Linked DNA regions of Variovorax paradoxus. The protein of the gene in region 1 interacts with the protein of each later gene in a pairwise test. Links are inferred from orthologs where the notes say so. Each region holds a gene or a part of one and is shown on either strand. Other genes may lie near its edges.

Evidence for each region.
Region 2: the proteins of recR (region 1) and recO interact in binary tests that used the Escherichia coli proteins (3 or more experiments, as listed by UniProt). The link is inferred for Variovorax paradoxus from one-to-one orthologs.

Annotation. Positions count from the first base shown.
Region 1 is NZ_JAUSXL010000002.1:4,987,660-4,997,887, reverse strand. What follows is about bases 1-2,800. They hold recR (recombination mediator RecR), read left to right. Parts: upstream 1-1,005; coding sequence 1,006-1,596; downstream 1,597-2,800. Other genes in these bases: QFZ47_RS27280 (ABC transporter substrate-binding protein), read left to right, coding at 2,207-2,800; QFZ47_RS27285 (MAPEG family protein), read left to right, coding at 1,645-2,037; QFZ47_RS27295 (YbaB/EbfC family nucleoid-associated protein), read left to right, coding at 666-998; dnaX (DNA polymerase III subunit gamma/tau), read left to right, coding at 1-568. Outside these bases: more of QFZ47_RS27280, read left to right, coding at 2,801-3,241; QFZ47_RS27275 (ABC transporter ATP-binding protein), read left to right, coding at 3,316-4,212; QFZ47_RS27270 (ABC transporter permease), read left to right, coding at 4,209-5,042; QFZ47_RS27265 (transglycosylase SLT domain-containing protein), read right to left, coding at 5,083-6,696; gloB (hydroxyacylglutathione hydrolase), read right to left, coding at 6,693-7,472; QFZ47_RS27255 (class I SAM-dependent methyltransferase), read left to right, coding at 7,492-8,247; rnhA (ribonuclease HI), read left to right, coding at 8,276-8,725; molybdopterin molybdotransferase MoeA, read right to left, coding at 8,737-10,053. UniProt on the Escherichia coli protein: May play a role in DNA repair. It seems to be involved in an RecBC-independent recombinational process of DNA repair. It may act with RecF and RecO.
Region 2 is NZ_JAUSXL010000002.1:486,747-497,105, reverse strand. Bases 7,429-10,359 are described here. They hold recO (DNA repair protein RecO), read left to right. Parts: upstream 7,429-8,472; coding sequence 8,473-9,246; downstream 9,247-10,359. Other genes in these bases: acpS (holo-ACP synthase), read left to right, coding at 10,021-10,359; QFZ47_RS06095 (pyridoxine 5'-phosphate synthase), read left to right, coding at 9,243-10,007; era (GTPase Era), read left to right, coding at 7,506-8,471; rnc (ribonuclease III), read left to right, coding at 7,429-7,498. In the rest of the region: QFZ47_RS06140 (sigma-E factor negative regulatory protein), read left to right, coding at 1-408; QFZ47_RS06135 (MucB/RseB C-terminal domain-containing protein), read left to right, coding at 429-1,499; QFZ47_RS06130 (DegQ family serine endoprotease), read left to right, coding at 1,597-3,087; lepA (translation elongation factor 4), read left to right, coding at 3,609-5,420; lepB (signal peptidase I), read left to right, coding at 5,429-6,394; QFZ47_RS06115 (DUF4845 domain-containing protein), read left to right, coding at 6,426-6,794; more of rnc, read left to right, coding at 6,812-7,428. UniProt on the Escherichia coli protein: Involved in DNA repair and RecF pathway recombination.

The DNA.
Region 1 (10,228 bases):
TCTGGCCGTGGTCAGCGAACCCATGCGCCCGGGTGGGCCCAGGCCTTCCGCCGCGGCCGAGCCCTCGGCGCCTGCCGAGGCGCCCCGGGTGCTTGCTGTTCCCATGCGCGTGCAGCCGCCGCCGAGCCAGCGGGACGTGCCGCGGCCCGACGAGCAGCGCGGTCCGGCGCAGCCCATTCCACCGAGCGAGGACGGCGATTTCTGGCATGCCACGGTCACGCAGATGATCGCGGCCGAGAGCATCAACGCCCTGGCGCGCGAACTCGCACTGCAGTCGCAGCTGGTGGCGCGCGATGTCGACCAGTGGATACTTCGCGTGGAGCGCGAACTGCTCAACCAGCCTTCCGCCCGCGAAAAGCTCACGGATGCGTTGGCCGCGCTGGGCCATGGCGTGAAGCTCGCCATCGAGATCGGCGGCGTGGTCGACAGCCCCGCGCGCCGCAACAAGCAGGCGGCCGACGAGCGCCAGCGCGTGGCCGAGGAGGCCATTCGCAGCGATCCCGAAGTGCAGATGCTGATGCGCGAATTCGATGCGAAGATCGTGCCCGGAACACTGAAGCCGGCCTGACGCAACGCCACTGAAAACCCGTGCCGGCTCTTGCGGCATTCGGCATCGACCGCCATCTCTCTTATCCTTCCCCCATTCCAACCAATCAGGACCAACGATGTTCAACAAAGGACAACTGGCCGGCCTCATGAAGCAGGCGCAGGCAATGCAGGACAACCTCAAGAAGGCCCAGGAAGAACTGGCCACCATCGAGGTCGAAGGCGAGTCGGGCGCGGGCCTGGTCAAGGTCGTGATGACCTGCAAGCACGACGTCAAGCGCATCACCATCGACCCGAGCCTGCTGGCCGACGACAAGGACATGCTCGAAGACCTCGTGGCTGCCGCCTTCAACGCCGCGGTGCGCAAGGCCGAGGAAACCAGCGAGCAGAAGATGGGCAAGCTCACCGCAGGCATGCCGGGCCTCCCGCCCGGCATGAAGCTGCCGTTCTGAGCCATTGATGGCCGACGCCAGTTCGCTCGACGCGTTGGTCGATGCGCTGCGCCGCCTGCCCGGTGTCGGCGTCAAGTCGGCCTCGCGCATGGCGTTCCACTTGCTGCAGCACGACCGCGAGGGCGCGCAGCTGCTTGCGCGCGCATTGCAGCAGGCGGCTGGCAACGTGCGGCATTGCGAGCGCTGCAACACCTTCACCGAAGCGCCGGTCTGCCACGTGTGCCTCGACACGCGCCGCGACGCGAGCAAGCTTTGTGTGGTCGAAACGCCCGCGGACCAGGCCGCGCTCGAGCGCACCGGGGTTTTTCGCGGCTACTACTTCGTGCTGATGGGCAAGCTCAGCCCGCTCGACGGCATCGGGCCCAAGGACATCGGCCTGCAGAAGCTCTTCGACCGCGCGCTCGACGGCACCGTGAGCGAAGTCATCCTGGCCACCAACTTCACGGCAGAGGGCGAAGCCACCGCGCATGTGATCGGCGAAGCGCTCAGGCAGCGCGGCCTCAACGTGACGCGCCTCGCGCGCGGCGTGCCTGCCGGCAGCGAACTCGAATACGTGGATCTCGGCACCATCGCGCATGCCCTGGTAGACCGCCGATAGCGTGCAGCGGCCGCTGCAGCCGCTCTGCCGAACGGAGACAACATTCCAATGACTTTTTCCCTGCTCACCATCGCCTACTGGTGCGTGTTCATCGCCTGCGGCCTGCCGTATCTCGCGGCATGGGTCGCCAAGGCCGGCAGCTTCGGCCCGCGAGACAACGTGCAGCCGCGCGACTGGGCCGCAAGGCAGAGCGGCTGGCGCGCGCGCGCCAACTGCGCGCAAGCCAACAGCTTCGAAGGCCTTCCGTTCTTCATCGGCGCGGTGATCATCGCGCATCAGCTCGGCGCCAACCAGGCGCGGCTCGACATGCTGGCCGCGGCCTATGTCGTATTGCGGGTGGCCTATATCGCGCTCTACATCAAGGGCATCGGCTCCGCGCGCAGCGCGGTCTGGGCGCTCGGTTTCCTGGTCAATATCGCCATTCTTTTTCTCGCGCGATAAGCGCGCAAACAGCCTCTGCGGCGCCCCGCCACAGGCCGTTCGGCACAGGCCGCGCGGAGGTCTTCATGCTTACGTGGAAACCCGCACGGGATGACCCCGATGCAGGCAACAGGGGCGCACCCCTAAGCTCGATCGGGTTCACAGAATCAAGAGCCCGCAGGATCGCTCCATGCTCCACCGCAGAACCCTCATGACAGTCTCCGCAGTCGCTGCAGCAACGATTGCGCTGCCGCGGGTCTTTGCGCAAGCCAAGCTCGAGAAGACGAAGATTTCCATCGCAGTGGGGGGCAAGGCGGCGTTCTACTATTTGCCGCTCACCATTTCCGAGCAGCTCGGTTATTTCAAGGCCGAGGGCCTCGATGTCGAGATCTCCGATTTCGCCGGCGGCGCACGCGCGCTGCAGGCCGTGGTGGGCGGTTCGGCGGACGTGTGCTCCGGCGCCTACGAGCACACCATCAACCTGCAGGCCAAGAACCAGTTCTTCCAGGCCTTCGTGCTGCAGGGCCGCGCACCGCAGATCGCGGTGGGCGTCTCGACCAAGAACATGGCGGGCTACACGGGCATTGCCGATCTCAAGGGCAAGAAGATCGGCGTCTCGGCGCCAGGCTCCTCGACCAACATGGTGGCCAACCTCGTGCTGTCGCGCGGCGGCCTCAAGGCCAGCGATGTGAGCTACATCGGCGTGGGCGTGGCGGCCGGTGCGCTCACCGCATTGCGCTCGGGCCAGATCGATGCCATCAGCAATACCGACCCCGTCATGACCATGCTCGAGCAGAAGGGCGACGTGAAGATCATCAGCGACACGCGCACGCTCAAGGGCACGCAGCAGGTGTTCGGCGGGCCGATGCCCGCGGCCTGCCTCTACGCGCCGGTCGACTTCATCCAGAAGAATCCCAACACCTGCCAGGCGCTGGCCAATGCCATCGTCCGTGGCCTCAAGTGGCTGCAGACGGCCGGGCCCGGCGACATCATCAAGACAGTGCCTGAAACTTACCTGCTCGGCGACCGCGCGCTGTACCTTGCGTCCTTCGACAAGGTGCGCGAATCGATCGCCACCGACGGCCTGGTGCCGGCCGACGGTCCGAAGACGGCGCTCACCGCCATATCGAGCTTCGACACGGCCGTGAAGGCCGACAAGATCGACCTCATGAAGACCTACACCAACGATTTTGCTAGGCGCGCGAAAGACAGGTTCAAAGCCTGACTCCGAACGTCCCCGCGACCCGGCCTCGGCCGGGTTTTTTCTTGTGGCGGCCGATGCCAGAATTCCTGCCAGACATGTCCGACTACGCACTCGAGCTTCTCTCCATCAGCTGCACCTTCCACTCGAAGGACGATCCGGGCCAGCGCTATACCGCGGTGGCCGACACCACGCTGCGCGTGCGGGCCGGGGAGTTCGTCTCGGTGGTGGGCCCCACGGGGTGCGGCAAGTCGACCTTGCTGAACGTGGGCGCCGGTTTGCTCGAGCCTTCGTCGGGCAGCATCAAGGTCTTCGGCCAGACGCTGGCGGGCGTGAACGCGCGCGCGGGCTACATGTTCCAGACCGAAGCGCTGATGCCGTGGCGCAGCGCCATCGACAACGTGATGGTCGGGCTGCAGTACCGCGGCGTGCCCGATGCCGATGCGCGCGAACAGGCCGAGGCCTGGCTTTCGCGCGTGGGCCTTTCCGGTTTCGGCGACCGCTATCCGCACCAGCTCTCGGGCGGCATGCGCAAGCGCGTGGCGCTGGCGCAGACGCTGGTGCTCGACCCCGACATCATCCTCATGGACGAGCCCTTCAGTGCGCTCGACGTCCAGACTCGGCAGCTGATGGAGAACGAAGTGCTCGAACTCTGGAGTGCGCCGAGCGAGGGCCGCCGGGCCGCCCCAAGGCCGGAGCTCACCCCCTCGGGGGGTGGGCGCACAGCGCCCGGGGGCACACACGGACGGAAGGCCGTGCTCTTCATCACGCACGACCTCGACGAAGCCATTGCAATGAGCGACCGGGTGGTGGTGCTGTCGGCCGGCCCGGCCACGCATCCGATCGGCGAGTTCGCCATCGACCTCGCGCGCCCGCGCGACGTGGCCGAGGTGCGCACGCAGCCGCGCTTCGTCGAACTGCATACGCAGATCTGGGAGGTGCTGCGCGACGAGGTGCTCAAGGGCTATGCGCAGCAGCTGAGGAAGGCCGCATGATGCCGCGCCTGAACGAACGCAATGCGCGCTTCTGGCAGCTGGTGCTGCTCGCGATCATCCTGGTGGGCTGGCATGTGGCGTCGCGCAACCAGCAGATCGCCTTTTTCCTTGGCGAGCCGATCCAGGTGGCGGGGCGCATCTGGAGCTGGTTCCTGCCGTTCGAGGTGCCGCCGAACCTGCTGTTCCCGGAAGGCCTGAAGGGCAATGCCGACATCTACCGCCACCTGGGCACCACGCTGCTCGAAACAGTGCTGGCCTTCGGCATCGGCACTGTGCTCGGCCTGGCCTGCGGGCTTTGGCTGGCGCTGGCGCCCACGGCGAGCCTGATCCTCGATCCCTACATCAAGGCCGCCAATTCGATGCCGCGCGTGATCCTGGCGCCGATCTTCGCGCTGTGGTTCGGCCTGGGCATCTGGAGCAAGGTGGCGCTGGCCGTCACGCTGGTGTTCTTCATCGTTTTCTTCAACGTCTACCAGGGCGTGCGCGAGGTGAGCCCGGTGGTGCTGGCCAACGCGAAGATGCTCGGCGCCAACCAGCGGCAGCTGCTTCGCACCGTGTACCTGCCGAGCGCGACGAGCTGGGTGTTCTCTAGCCTGCACACCTCGGTGGGCCTGGCCTTCGTCGGCGCGGTGGTCGGCGAGTACCTGGGCTCGGCACGTGGCGTGGGCTACCTGATTCTCCAGGCCGAAGGCACCTTCGATGTGAACACCGTCTTTGCCGGCATCGTGGTGCTGACGGCCTTTGCGCTCTTGCTCGACGGCCTTGTCGGCCTGATCGAGAAGCGCCTGATGAAGTGGCAGCCGCGCAGCGGGGAGACCGAAAAACTCTAGCGCTGCGTGCGCCCGGGCCTTGGCTTTCGCTGTCCCGGGTTCAGCGCTTTTTCTTCGACGGCGTGCCGCCGCGCTTCTCGCGCACGACCTGCTTGCCTGCCGGCGACTTCACCACGTTGCTGCCGCGTGCAGCAACCGCCTTCACCGGGCTGCCGCCGCGCTTGGCGGCAACGGCGGCTCGGCCGCGAACCGGTGCCGCGCCTGTGCCGACACGGGCTTCGGGCGCAGCGCGAACCGGCAGGTACACCACCACGCTGTAGCCGCGCTTGAACGAATGATTGGGCTTGACGTCGTTCCACTCGGCCACGCTGGCGGGCTTGAGCTTGTAGCGGCGCGCGATGCTGGCCACGCTGTCGTTGCGCCCCGCCTTGACGGTGGTGCGGCGGTTGACGATCTCGGGCTGGAAGCTCAGATGGCCGCTGTCCGCCACCAGCGCCGTCACGTCTTCCTTGACGCGGGCGCCGCGCGGCACGATGAGCGTCGAACCGGCCTTGATGAGCATGCGCGGCGGAATGCTGTTGAGTGCGCGCAGGTCGGCCTCGCTCATGCCCGAGCGCTGGGCGACGTCGGCGACTGTCATCGTGGTGGGAACGACCCACGCCGTCCAGCTGGCGTACTGGCCTTGCGAGTAGGCATCGAAGTTGCGCTGGAACACAGCCGCGTTGTCCCAGGGCAGCAGGATCTGCGGTGTGCCGGCCGCAAGCAGAACCGGCTTGTGCGCGGCCGGGTTGAGGGCGCGGAAGTCCTCGAGTCGGATGTCGGCCAGCTTGGCGGCCAGTTCGACGTCGAGGTCGCGCGTGAGCGTCACGGTCTGGAAATACGGGTGGTTCGCGATCAGCGGCAGCTCGGTATTGAAGGCCTGCGGATTGGCCACGATGTTCTTCACGGCCTGCAGCTTGGGCACATAGAGCCGCGTTTCGGCCGGCATCGAAAGATCGCTGTAGGTGGTGGGCAGGCCCAGGCGCTGGTTCTTGGCGATGGCGCGGCTCACGCTGCCTTCGCCCCAGTTGTAGGCCGCCAGAGCGAGCTGCCAGTCGCCGAACATGCCGTAGAGCTTTTGCAGGTAGTCGAGTGCGGCGCGCGTGGAGGCCACCACGTCGCGCCTGTCGTCGCGGAAGATGTTCTGCTTCAGGTCGAAGTCGGTGCCGGTGGCCGGCATGAACTGCCACATGCCCGCTGCGCGCGCGCTGGAAATGGCTTGCGGGTTGAACGCGCTCTCGATGTACGGCAGCAGCGCGAGTTCGGTCGGCATGTTGCGCCGCTCGAGTTCCTCGACGATGTGGAAGATGTACTTGTTCGAGCGCTCGGTCATGCGCTGGATGTAGTCGGGGCGGCTGGCATACCACTGCTCGCGGTCGCGCACCAGGTCGCTCTCGAGGTTCGGCATCTTGAAGCCGCGGCGGATGCGGTCCCACATGTCGGCGGGCGGCGCCAGCGTGATGACGCTCTGCGAATGGGCCTCGCTGCTGGTGATGGGGGTGAGCGGCCCGCCCGGGTAGACCGGGGCGGCGCTGCCGGAGGCCTTGGAGCCGGTGCCGCCGCTGGTGGCGGTGGATTGCGGGGAGGTGGTGGAGGAGGAAGACGGGCTGGTGGTGCCCGCGCAGCCCGCGAGCAACAGTGAGCCTGCAAGGCAGACAGCAGCGATAAGTTTCATCGGAAGTCGTTTTTCCATTGGCGCAGCGCGGCAAACACGTCGGCTTCGGCCGCATCGGCGGAAAGCTCGGCGTGCTCGCGCACCGCTCTAAGGACAGTGGCTTCGCGGCTGCGAAGAAAGGGGTTGATTCGGCGTTCGGTGGCCAGTTGCGCGGGCAGCGTGGGCTGCCCTTGCGCGCGCAGGCTTTCGCAATGCGCGATGTACTGAGTCAGATCGGCATTGCCGGGTTCCACCGCGCGGGCGAAACGCAGGTTAGCAAGTGTGTATTCGTGCGCGCAGCACACGCGGGAGTCGCCAGGCAGCGCCGCCAGCGCATCGAGCGAGGCCAGCATTTGCGCCGGCGTGCCCTCGAACAGCCGGCCGCAGCCGCCGGAGAACAGCGTGTCGCCGCAAAAAAGAAGCGGCGCCCGGCCTGCGCTGGCGGGCAGAAAGTAGGCGATGTGGCCGGCCGTGTGGCCCGGCACGTCGATGACCGCGAAGCGCAGCCCGAGCACCTCGGCGCTGTCGCCGTGCGACAGCGGCGTGAAGGGCTGCGGAATGCGCTCGCGCGCCGGGCCGAAGACGGGTGCGCCGGTTGCCGCATGGAGCGCGGCCACGCCGCCCGTGTGATCGGGGTGATGGTGCGTGACTAGAATCGCGGCGAGCTGCAGCTTGTCGCGCGCCAAGGCGTCGAACACCGGTTGAGCGTCGCCCGGGTCCACCACGATCGCGTTGGACCCGTCCTGCAGCATCCAGATGTAGTTGTCAGCGAAGGCGGGCAGCGGAACGAGGGTCATGAGCGGTCAAATTATAGGTTTGCAGGATTGGTTCGCGACCCCCCCCGGCCGCTACCTGCTCGCATGGGAGCAGGCCCAGTTCGACGAGGCCGTGGCGGATGTTTTCGGCTACCACGCGCTGCAGCTCGGCGCCGCCGGCGTCGATGGCCTGCGCAGCAACCGCATGCCGCACCGCTGGCTGGCCCTGCCCGACCCTGGCCAGCAGTCCGGCAGGGCTGCGCTGTTCACCGATTTCACGGCGCTGCCGTTTGCCGCCAACAGCCTCGACCTGGTGGTGCTGCCGCATGCGCTGGAGTTGAGCGAGGATCCGCACGCGACCTTGCGGGAAGTGGAGCGGGTGCTGGTGCCCGAAGGCCGCGTGGTGATCTGCGGGCTCAATCCGGCCAGCCTCTGGGGCATGCGGCAGCGCCGCGCGCACCTGTACCGCAAGCTCGGGTTCGGCGACCTCTTCCTGCCCGAGGGCGGCGAGTTCATCGGCTACTGGCGCATGCGCGACTGGCTGCGGCTTCTGAGCTTCGAGGTGGAGTCCGGGCGCTTCGGCGTCTACCGGCCTGCGGTGCGCAGCGAGGCCTGGCTCGAACGCTGCCGCTGGATGGACACCGCCGGCGAGCGCTGGTGGCCGATCTTCGGCGCGGTGTATTTCCTGGTGGCGGTCAAGCGGGTGCGCGGCATGCGCCTGCTCAGCGCTGACTGGCGCCGTGCAGCGGCGCGCGCCACCGCGCCGGTACCCATCGCAGGCAAGATGCACAAGGCTCGCACCGAGTGCACCGATTGAATATTGAAAGAAGAAGGAAAAGAGCGTTTTGAACGAAGTCGTGATCTACACCGATGGTGCATGCAAAGGCAACCCCGGCCCCGGCGGCTGGGGCGCGTGGCTCAAGTCGGGCGCCACCGAAAAGGAACTGTTCGGCGGCGAACTCAACACCACCAACAACCGGATGGAGCTCACCGCCGTCATCGAGGGACTGGCCGCGCTCAAGCGGCCCTGCAAGGTCATCCTCTACCTGGACAGCCAGTATGTGCGCATGGGCATCACCGAATGGATCCGCGGCTGGAAGGCCAAGGGCTGGCGCACCTCGACCAAGCAGCCGGTCAAGAACGTCGAACTCTGGCAGAAACTCGACAAGCTGGTGGCCGAAGGAGGCCATCTGATCGAATGGCGCTGGGTCAAGGGCCATTCGGGCGACGTCGGCAACGAACGCGCCGACATGCTCGCCAACAAGGGCGTGGACAAGGCGCTGGGCCGGATCTGAGCCTTGACCCTCTAAGCCTCCAGCATCATCACGTCGACTTCGTCGCCCGCGGCCACGCTGCCTTGGTCGTGGTGCAGCACCACGAGGCCGTTGGCCTCGACCATCGAGCTCAGCACGCCGGAGCCCTGGTTGCCGGCAATGCGAACCTCGGGCAGCGCACCGGTCACGGCCCGCACGAAGCCGCGCTGGTATTCGGTGCGGCCGGGTTTCTTGCGGATGGCGCTCGCGGCGCGCGCGCGCAGCAGGGGCGGCGGCGCTGCAGCAATCTCGTGGCATCCCATCATGCGCAGCAATGCGGGCCGCACGAAGGCGAGAAAGGTGACCATGACGGCCACCGGATTGCCGGGCAGGCCGAAGAGCACCGCCGAGCCTGGCCCGGGCGAGGACTGCTGTCCGCGCGGAACGAGCCCGACCGCCATCGGCCGGCCGGGGCGCATGGCAACGCGCCAGAAAGCCATGTCGCCGAGCTGCTGCATCACGGCGCGCGTATGGTCGGCCGCGCCGACGCTCACGCCGCCGCTGGTGATGATGGCGTCGGCCTCGCCGGCGGCACGCTGCAGCGTGGCGGCGAGGGTGGCCGGATCGTCGCGCACCAGGCCCAGGTCGATCACCTCGCAGCCCAGCCGCGTGAGCAGGCCGAACACCGTGTAGCGGTTGCTGTCGTACACCGCGCCTTCGCGCGGCGGCTCGCCGAGGGTCAGGATCTCGTCGCCGGTCGAGAAATAGGCCACGCGCAGCCGCCGCAGCGCGGGCACCGAGGGCAGCCCCAGGCTGGCGACCATGCCCAGAGCGGCGGGCGACAGGCGCTCGCCGCGCCGCAAGGCCGGCTGGCCCTGCATGAGGTCTTCGCCCGCAAAGCGGCGGTTGTCGCCGCGGCGAAGCACCTTGACGGGAAAGCGCACGCGGTCGCCGTCGACCTTGCAGAACTCCTGCGGGATCACGGTGTCGAGCCCTTCGGGCATCACCGCGCCCGTCATGATGCGAACCGCATCGCCGGCAGCCAGCGCGCCGCGCCAGGCCGCGCCGGCCAATGCGGTACCCACCACGCGCAGTTCGATGGATGCGTCAGTGGGCGAGTCGTCCCGCAGGATCGCGCCGTCGAAGGCAAAGCCGTCCATCGCGGAGTTGTCGTGCGGCGGCACGCTGACCGGCGAAATGATGTCGTCGGCCAGCACGCGGCCCAGCGCTTCGCGCAGCGCGACCTCTTCGCGTTCCGACACCACGGCTGGCGCCACCAGTTGCGCCAGAAAGGCCTGGACACCGCCGACGCTCAGCGCCTGGGGGTCGTAGCCGGCAAGCGCGGCGGCAATGTCGGCGATGCGGCTCATCGGTTTTCCAGCGCGTGCAGTTCGGCCAGCGTGTTGGCGTTGAAGAAGGCGTCGGGCGCGTCGCCGGGCCGGTCGAAGGGCACGAGCACGGTGCGGTGCTGTGCGGTCCAGGCGTCGATCTTGCGGCCGCCGGACTGGGTGAAGTTCACCAGGCTTTCGAGCAGCGCGGTGTGCA
Region 2 (10,359 bases), 4.5 Mb from region 1 along the record:
GCAGCACCCGCGGTGCTGACGGCGCGACACAGGGCCGACGCAGCCAACGAGCCGGTCTTCCGCTGGAAGCTGGTGGCCGGCGCCGCGTCGCTGGTGGCGGTTGCCGCCATCAGCTGGACCCTGGTCGGCAACGGCATTGGCGCGTCGTCGCTGGGTGCCCAGATCGCAGCTGCCCAGCAGCAGCCGGCCGCCAATTCGGTGCTGGCCGCCGCGGCCGCCAACAGCCAGCTTCCGCCCACGGCCGCGCTCACGCCAACCCGTGTGATGGTCGGCAACGGCAGTCCGCAGGTCATGCTGCGCGATCCGCGGCTCGACCAATTGCTCGAAGCGCACCAGCAGGCCGGTGGCGCGTCGCAAATGCCCTCGGGCTTCCTGCGCAACGCGACCTTCGAAGGCCCTGCGCGCTGATCCGCGCCTGTCTCTCTCCAATGACCGTTCAGATGCCGATCTCCGCACGCGCGTTCGCGCTGGTGTTCGCTGCTTTTTGTCTTGCGCAGATCGCGGCCGCGCAGACCCGGCCTGGTCCGGCGAACCCCAGGGGGACGGCCTCGGCCCAGGCTGGCGATGCGCCGCCCTCGATGAGCGTCGTCGAATGGCTGCAACGCATGCATACGGGAGCCCGGCAGCGCAATTACGTTGGCACCTTCGTGGTTTCGGCCGCGGGCGGCGACCTGTCGAGCGCACGCATCTGGCATGTGCGCGACGGCGATCTGCAGATCGAGCGCATCGAGGCCCTGTCGGGACCGCCGCGCTCCACGTTCAGGCGCAACCACCATGTGATGACCTTCCTGCCCGAGGCGAAGGTCGTGAAGGTCGAGAAGCGCGAGAATCTCGACCTGTTCCCCAACTTGCCCGACAAGCCCGATTCGTCGATCGGCGACTTCTACGACGTGCGGGCCGTCGGCAAGGACCGCGTGGCAGGCTTCGATGCCGACGTGGTGCAGCTGGTGCCGCACGACGGGCTGCGCTTCGGCTATCGCATCTGGAGCGAGCGCCGCTCCGGCCTGGTGGTGAAGCTGCAGACCGTGGATGCCGAATCCCGTGTGGTGGAGCAGTCGGCGTTTTCCGAATTGCAGCTCGACGCACCGGTCAAGGCGCAGGCGCTCGCGCAGATGATGACCAACACCAGCGGCTACCGCGTCGAGAAGCTGGAGCTCGAACGCACCAGCGCGCAGGACGAAGGCTGGGTCCTCAAGGCGCCGGTGGCCGGCTTCAAGCCGCGCAGCTTCTACCGGCGTCCGGCCGGCAGCGACGACAAGGCGGGGCAGGACCGCACCGTGCAATGGACCTTCTCCGATGGCCTGGCCTCGGTGTCGCTTTTCATCGAGCGCTACGATGAAAAGCGTGCGCCTCGGGATGGTGTGCTGACGATCGGGGCAACCAACGCCATTCGCCGGCGACTGCCCGAACCGGCGAGCGACTGGTGGCTGACCGCTGTGGGCGAGGTGCCGCAGCAGACGCTCAATGCGTTCGCCCAAAGCCTCTCGCGCACGCGCTGACCTGCTGCGCATGCGCAGGACGATGGTGCTGAACCAAGTCCGTATCACCGACTCATAGCTCTTCTTTTGGCCGCTCTGTTCTTTTGAAAGAAAACCGATGATGTTCAAAGTCGAGGGACACAAGCTTCGTTCCTATCTCTTCGCATTCGGCGTGGCCTGTTCGGCAGCCGTGGGTTTCCTGCCGGCCGCGCCGGCCAGTGCACAGACGCCGCAGGCGCGCGGATTGCCCGATTTCGCCGATCTCGTGGAGCAGGTGGGGCCGGCCGTGGTCGGGATCCGTACCGTCGAGAAAGTGACCTCCAGCGGCGGCAGCGGCGAAATGGACGAGGAGATGCAGGAATTCTTCCGGCGCTTCTTCGGGCAGCCGCTGCCCGGCAACCCGCGTCCAGGCCCGCGCCCGAACCGGCCGCAGCAGCCGCAGGAGGAAGAGCGTCCGCGCGGCGTGGGCTCGGGCTTCATCCTGTCCGCCGACGGCTATGTCATGACCAATGCCCACGTGATCGAGGACGCGTCCGAAATCCTCGTCACGCTGACCGACAAGCGCGAGTTCAAGGCCAAGCTGATCGGTGCCGACAAGCGCAGCGACGTCGCCGTGGTCAAGATCGAGGCGACGAGCCTGCCGGTGGTGAAGGTTGGCGACATCTCGAAGCTGCGGGTTGGCGAATGGGTCATGGCCATCGGTTCGCCCTTCGGCCTCGAGAACACCGTGACCGCCGGCATCGTGAGCGCAAAGCAGCGCGACACCGGCGACCTGGTGCCCCTGATCCAGACCGACGTCGCCATCAACCCCGGCAACTCGGGCGGCCCGCTGATCAACCTGCGCGGCGAAGTGGTGGGCATCAACAGCCAGATCTATTCGCGCTCGGGCGGCTACATGGGCATTTCGTTCTCGATTCCGATCGACGAGGCGATCCGCGTCAGCGACCAGCTGCGCGCCACCGGGCGCGTCTCGCGCGGGCTGATCGGCGTGACCATCGGCTCGGTCTCGAAGGACGTGGCCGAATCCATCGGCTTGGGCAAGGCGCGCGGTGCGCTCGTGAGCAGCGTGGTGCCGGGTTCGGCAGCCGACAAGGCCGGCGTGCGCGAGGGCGACATCATCACCAAGTACGGCGACAAGGCCATCGAGACGCCCAGCGACCTGTCGCGCTCGGTGGCCAGCACCAAGCCCGGCGCCAAGAACACGCTGACGGTGTTCCGCAACGGCAGTACGCGCGAGCTCTCGGTCACCGTGGCCGAGGGCGATGCAGAAGCCAAGCCGGCCGGCAAGCGCCAGCCCGAGCGCGAGGAGCCGCAGGCCAAGCCGTCGGCGGCCGGCAAGGCGCTCGGCCTCGCGGTCAGCGACCTGACCGAAGCCCAGAAGAAGGAACTCAAGATGCGTGGCGGCGTGCGCATCGAGGCGGCAAGCGATGCCGCCGCGAGGGCCGGTCTGCGCGAAGGAGACGTGATCCTTGCCGTCGGCAATATCGAGGTCTCGAGCGTCAAGGAATTCGAATCCGCGGTCGCCAAGGCCGACAAGGGCAAGCCGCTGAGCGTGCTGTTCCGCCGCGGCGAATGGGCCCAATACGCCCTGATCCGACCTGCACGCTGATCCGGCCTTTCCGTCAAGTGGCCCCACCCGTCACTCGGGTTTGGGGCCTTTTTTTGAGGTGTTTGCGACGTCGGAGCGCCCGGTTTCAAAAAAAATTCTGCGCCAAAAGTGAGGTAGTTTTGTTTGTGTTCACTAACTTATAAAGAGGCTTAGGACGATTTTCGGTAGAATAGAAGCCATTGGGCGGCGAGTCCGCGCATAAGGGGAGGGCTTTCCTCCACCATGCGAGATGTCAGACAGCAGTCCACCGGCGCTCCACAGATCGCCCACAAGTTGTTCATGGAGTGCTCCACCGATCTTGTGGATAAGTTGTTTATATCTTTGATGTTGTGGACCTGCAACGACCCGTTTTGACCCTGTCCCCGGATGTACGTGCCTCCCTTTTTGCCTACAATGAAGTTCCAACTACTGCAGTTGCCATTGCTTGTTGGTTCAGGGCGCGTCTCCAGAAGACGCGCCCTTTTTTCTTGCCTGTCGCACTCTGCGCACGAGCCAATTCAAGTACTTAAGCGTTCCCGTTGATGAATCACATCAGAAATTTTTCGATCATTGCGCACATCGATCACGGCAAGTCGACGCTCGCGGACCGTTTGATCCAGCGTTGCGGCGGCCTCGCGGAACGCGAGATGCAAGCGCAGGTGCTCGACTCGATGGACATCGAAAAAGAGCGTGGGATAACCATCAAGGCGCAGACCGCTGCGCTGCACTACAAGGCGCTCGATGGACAGGTCTACAACCTCAATCTGATCGACACGCCGGGCCACGTCGACTTCTCGTATGAAGTGAGCCGCTCCCTGTCGGCGTGCGAAGGCGCGCTGCTCGTCGTCGATGCATCGCAAGGCGTCGAAGCGCAGACGGTGGCCAACTGCTACACCGCGCTCGACCTCGGCGTCGAAGTGGTGCCGGTGCTCAACAAGATGGATCTGCCCAACGCGGATCCCGACAACGCGCGCACCGAAATCGAAGACGTGATCGGCATCGACGCGACCGATGCGATTCCATGTTCCGCGAAGACGGGCCTGGGCATCGACGAGATCCTCGAAGCCGTCGTGCACAAGATGCCCGCGCCGCGCGGCAATCCCGACGGTCCGCTGCGCGCGATGATCGTCGACAGCTGGTTCGATGCGTACGTCGGCGTCGTCATGCTGGTGCGCGTGGTCGACGGCCGGCTGGTGAAGGGCGAGCGCATCAAGATGATGGCGTCCGGCGCCATGTACAACGCCGACAACATCGGCGTCTTCACGCCGGCCAACGAGCCGCGCCCTTCGCTCGAGGCGGGCGAGGTGGGCTACATCATCGCGGGCATCAAGGAGCTGCAGGCCGCCAAGGTCGGCGACACCGTGACGCTGATCAAGCCGGGCACGGGCGGCGCGGCCGCCACCGCCACCGAGGCGCTGCCGGGCTTCAAGGAAATCCAGCCGCAGGTGTTTGCCGGCCTCTACCCGACCGAGGCCAGCGAGTACGACTCGCTGCGCGACGCGCTCGAAAAACTCAAGCTCAACGATTCATCGCTGCGCTACGAACCCGAGGTGAGCCAGGCGCTGGGCTTCGGCTTCCGCTGCGGCTTTCTGGGCCTGCTGCACATGGAAATCGTGCAGGAGCGCCTGGAGCGCGAGTTCGACCAGGACCTGATCACGACCGCGCCGAGCGTGGTCTACCAGGTGGTCCGGAACGACGGCGAAGTCATCATGGTCGAGAACCCGTCCAAGATGCCCGACGTCGGCAAGATGAGCGAGATCCGCGAGCCGATCGTCACCGTGCACCTTTACATGCCGCAGGAATACGTCGGCGCGGTGATGACGCTGGCCAACCAGAAGCGCGGCGTGCAGATGAACATGGCCTACCACGGCCGCCAGGTCATGCTGACCTACGAGATGCCGCTCGGCGAGATCGTGCTCGACTTCTTCGACAAGCTGAAGTCGGTCAGCCGCGGCTATGCCTCGATGGACTACGAGTTCAAGGAATATCGCGCGTCCGACGTGGTCAAGGTCGACATCCTGCTGAACGGCGAGAAGGTCGATGCGCTTTCCATCATCGTGCACCGGAGCCAATCGCAGTACCGGGGCCGGGCAGTGGTGTCGAAGATGCGCGAGATCATTTCGCGCCAGATGTTCGACGTGGCCATCCAGGCCGCCATCGGGGTCAACATCATTGCGCGTGAGACAATCAAGGCGCTGCGCAAGAACGTTCTTGCCAAGTGCTACGGCGGCGACATCACCCGCAAGAAGAAGCTGCTCGAGAAGCAGAAAGCGGGCAAGAAAAGAATGAAGCAGATCGGCTCCGTCGAGGTCCCGCAAGAGGCCTTCCTCGCGATTCTGCAAGTCGAAGACTGATCTCAAACATGGCATTCATCACTTCCCTGGTCCTTGCGGCCTTCGCCGGCTATGTCGGTGCCTGGTACTTTGGTGCCATCGAGGGCAATTTCGCGCTCCTGCTGTTCCTGGCCACGGTGGTCACCGGCCTGTACTGGCTGGCCGAGCGCTTCTACTTCCTGCCCCGGCGCGAGCGCACCGCCGCAGCGCTCGAAAGCTCGCTGAGCGAGCGCAACGCGCGCCTGGCCGGGCAGGGGATCACGCAGGTCGACACCGCCGACGCCAAGGCCAGCGAGCGCCTGCTGATGCAGCCGTGGTGGCTCGACTGGACGGCCGGGCTGTTCCCGGTGATTCTGGTGGTGTTCCTGCTGCGCTCGTTCCTGTACGAGCCCTTCAAGATTCCGTCGGGCTCGATGATGCCGACGCTGCTCACGGGCGACCTGATCCTGGTGAACAAGTTCACCTACGGCCTGCGCCTGCCGGTCATCAATACCAAGATCACCGACGGCACCCCGCTGGCGCGCGGCGATGTGGTGGTGTTCCGCTATCCGCCCAAGCCGAGCATGGACTACATCAAGCGCGTGGTCGGCGTCCCGGGCGACGAAGTGGCCTACCTGAACAAGAAGCTCACCATCAACGGCCAGCCGGTTTCCAAGAACCCGATGCCCGACTACCTCGACAGCGAGTCGATGCGCCTGCTCAGGCAGTTCACCGAAGACCTCGGGGGCAAGCAGCACAGGCTGCTCAACGACGACGCCGGTCCGGCTTTCGTCCAGGGCGCCACCGACTTTCCGTACCGCGAGAACTGCCGCTACTCCGTCGAAGGCGTGGTGTGCAAGGTGCCGGCCGGCAACTACTTCATGATGGGCGACAACCGCGATAATTCGGCGGACTCCCGTTTCTGGGGATTCGTTCCGGACAAGAACATCGTGGGCAGGGCGTTCTTCGTCTGGATGAACTTCGGCGACCTGGGTCGCATCGGTCCATTCCAATAAGCAGTCAGCATTGTTCGAGGGGTAAGAGGGCATGAGAACAAATCGGTCCATCCGCAGCAGGGCCGCGCATCAGCGCGGCATCTCGTTCATCGGTCTGGTGTTTGTCGCCGTGGTGCTGGCTTGCGTCGGCGTCGTCGTCGCGCAGGTCATCCCGACGCTGATCGAATGGCAGGCCATCGACAAGGCCGCCAACAAGGCCAAGGAAGGCACCACCGTGCCCGAAGTGCGCGCCATCTTCGATCGGGCCCAGGCCATCGACGACTTCCAGTCGGTCTCGGGCAAGGACCTCGACATCAAGAAGGTCGGCGAGAAGGTGGTCGTGTCGTATGCCTACGAGCGCGAGATCCCCTTGTTCGGGCCGGCCTACCTGGTGCTCAAGTACAAGGGCCAGACCCGCTGAACGCGGCGACACGCAAGGTGGACGGCGGCCTCACGGCGCTGCAGGAGCGCCTCAAGCATTCGTTCTCCGATCCGCGGCTGCTTCAGCTCGCGCTCACGCACCGCAGTTTTTCGGCCGACCACAACGAGCGCCTCGAATTCCTCGGCGACTCGGTGCTCAATCTCGCGGTATCGCACCTGCTCTACATCCGTCTTTCGGCGCTGCCCGAGGGCGACCTGTCGCGCGTGCGGGCCAACCTGGTCAAGCAGGACACACTGCATCGCCTGGCGCTGGAACTGCAGCTGTCGCCATTGCTGCGCCTTGGCGAAGGCGAGGCGCGCTCCGGCGGGCCCAACCGGCCCTCGATCCTGGCCGACGCGCTCGAAGCGCTGATCGGCGCGGTCTACCTCGATGCCGGCTTTTCGGCCGCCGAGGCGCTGGTGCGGCGGCTCTACGAGTCGGTCGAAATCAATCCGCGCATGGATGCGGTGGCCAAGGATCCGAAGACCGAATTGCAGGAATGGCTGCAGGGTCACAAAATGAAGCTGCCGGCGTACCGCGTGGCGGCCACGCTCGGCGCAGCGCACAAGCAGACTTTCGATGTCGAGTGCGAGGTGCCGGAGCTGGGCCTGCGCGAACGCGGCATCGGTGGTTCGCGACGTGCCGGCGAGCAGGCTGCCGCGGCGGCCATGTTGATCCGGCTCAAGGCACGCGGGGCCGCGTGAAATCAGAATGAACGACGCTATCAATTCAGCAGCAGACTCCCAGGGCCCGGCAGGCGATACGGGCGCAAGCGGCCCTCGGCACTGCGGCCTGATCGCCATTGTCGGCAAGCCCAACGTGGGCAAATCGACGCTGCTCAATGCGCTGGTGGGCCAGAAGATCAGCATCACCTCGCGCAAGGCGCAGACCACGCGGCACCGCATCACGGGCATGCGCACGCTGGGGGCCACGCAGTTCGTGTTCGTCGATACGCCGGGTTTCCAGACCCTGCATGCCAACGCGCTGAACAAATCGCTCAACAAGACCGTGCAGGGCGCGGTCGGCGATGTGGACCTGATTCTTTTCGTGGTCGAGGCGGGCAGCTTCACGCCGGCCGACGAGCGGGTGCTCAAGCTGCTGGGCAAGGGCATTCCCACCGTGCTGCTGGCCAACAAGCTCGACAACGTGCACCGCCGCGGCGACATCGCGCCCTGGCTGCAGACCATGCAGGCGAAGCACGCCTTCGCCGAGTTCGTGCCGATGTCGGCCAAGAATGCCAAGGACGTCGAACGCCTGTTCGGCATCTGCGAGAAATACCTGCCCGAACAGCCCTGGTTCTATGCCGAGGACGAGCTCACCGACCGCAGCGAGAAATTCCTCGCGGGCGAGCTGGTGCGCGAGAAGCTGTTCCGCCTGACCGGCGACGAACTGCCCTACACCTCGACCGTGATCATCGACAAGTTCGAGGAAGAACCGCCCCAGAAGAAGGGCCAGAAGCGCCTGCTGCGCATCGCGGCCACCATCGTGGTGGAGCGCGACGGCCACAAGGCCATGGTGATCGGCGACAAGGGCGAGCGCATCAAGCGCATCGGCATGGAAACCCGGGTCGAGCTCGAAAAGCTGGCCGACGCCAAGGTGTTCCTCGAACTGTGGGTCAAGGTGCGGTCCGGCTGGGCCGACGACGAAGCCCGCGTGCGCTCGTTCGGCTACGAATGAAGTGGCAACTGCCCACCGCGTTTCGCACGAACCGGCTTATGTGCTCCATCGCTACGACTGGAGCGAGTCGAGCCTGATCCTCGAGGTGTTTACCCGCCACCACGGGCGCATCGCGCTGGTGGCCAAGGGAGCGAAGCGGCCGAGCTCCAATTTCAGGCCGGTGCTGCTGCCGTTGCAGCCCTTGCAGCTCAACTACGGCGGCGACGCCGAGATCCGCACGCTCAAGGGCGCCGAGTGGATGGGCGGCCATGTCATGCCGACCGGCGAGGCGCTGCTCTCGGGCTACTACGTCAACGAACTGCTGCTGCGCCTGCTGGCGCGGGACGATGCCCACGAGGCGCTGTTCGATGCCTATGCGGGCGTGGTGCAGGTGCTGGCGGGCGACCACGCCGGCGCCCAGGCCGCCACCCAGGCCGCGGCGCTGCGCGCCTTCGAGTTGCTGCTGCTGCGCGCAGTGGGCCTGTTGCCGTCGCTCGACGCCCAGACCCTCACGCTCGAGCCGCTCGTGGCCGATGCCCGCTACAGCCTGGTGCCCGAAGCCGGCCTGCGGCTGGCGGGCGAGGACGAGGCGGCGCTGGCCGGCGCCGACTGGCAGTCGCTGCAGGGCGTGCTCGACGACCGCGCACCCTTCACGGCCACGCTGCGCGAGATTGCCACCATGAATGCCGGCAGCAACAGCGCCCTTCGAAACCAGCTGCGCGTGCTGCTCAACTACCATTGCGGGGTGTCCACGCTGCGCACGCGGCAGATGATGAGAGATTTGCAAGCCCTATGAGCACTCCAGGCCAATCCGCTACCACCTCGCTGTCGGTCAACCTCAACAAGGTGGCCCTGGTGCGCAACACGCGTGCGCTCGGCATTCCGAGCGTGCTCACCGCCGCCAAGGCCTGCCTTGCGGCCGGAGCGCAGGGAATCACCGTGCACCCGCGGCCCGACGAGCGCCACATCCGGCCGCACGACGTGAGCGACCTCGCCGCGCTGCTGGCCACGGACTGGCCCGCGATCGAGTTCAACATCGAAGGCAACCCTTTCCACAACCTGATGGACTTCGTGCGCGCGCTGAAGCCGCACCAGGCCACCTTCGTGCCCGACAGCGAAACCCAGTCGACCAGCGACCATGGCTGGAGCTTCCCCGAAGACGCCGACCGCCTGCGCCCGCTGATTGCCGAGGCCCAAGCCCTGGGCGTGCGTGTGAGCCTCTTCATGGACCCCATTCCCGAGATGATGGCCGCGGCCAAGGCGGTGGGCGCCGATCGCGTCGAGCTCTATACCGAAGGCTATGCCGCATCGCGCGGCACGCCGGGCGAGCAGGCCGTGCTCGCGCGCTATGTCGAAGCGGCGCGCGCGGCGCAAGCGGCGGGGCTCGGCCTCAATGCAGGCCACGACCTGAGCCGCGACAACCTCACGGCGTTCCTGCGCGCGGTGCGCGGTGTCCGGGAAGTTTCCATCGGGCATGCCTTCATCGCCGATGCGCTCGAACTCGGCTATGCCGCCACCACCAAGGAATACCTGCGCTGCATCCAAGAGGCGCAGTGAGCGCGGGATCGGCATGATCTACGGCATCGGCACCGACATCTGCGACCTGCGGCGTATCGCCGCCACGTTCGAGCGCCAGGGCGAGCGCTTTGCCCACCGGGTGCTGAGCGACGCCGAATTCGCGGTCTGGAAGGCCCGCAGCGAGCGCTGGCCCAAGCGCGGCCTGAGCTATCTGGCCACGCGTTTTTCCGCCAAGGAGGCCTTCAGCAAGGCCATCGGCCTGGGCATGCGCATGCCGATGACGTGGCGCCTGTGCGAGATCGCCAACCTGCGCAGCGGCAAGCCCATCATCGTGCTGCACGGCGAACTCAAGGAATGGTTCGAGGCCAGGGGCCTCACGGCCCATGTCACC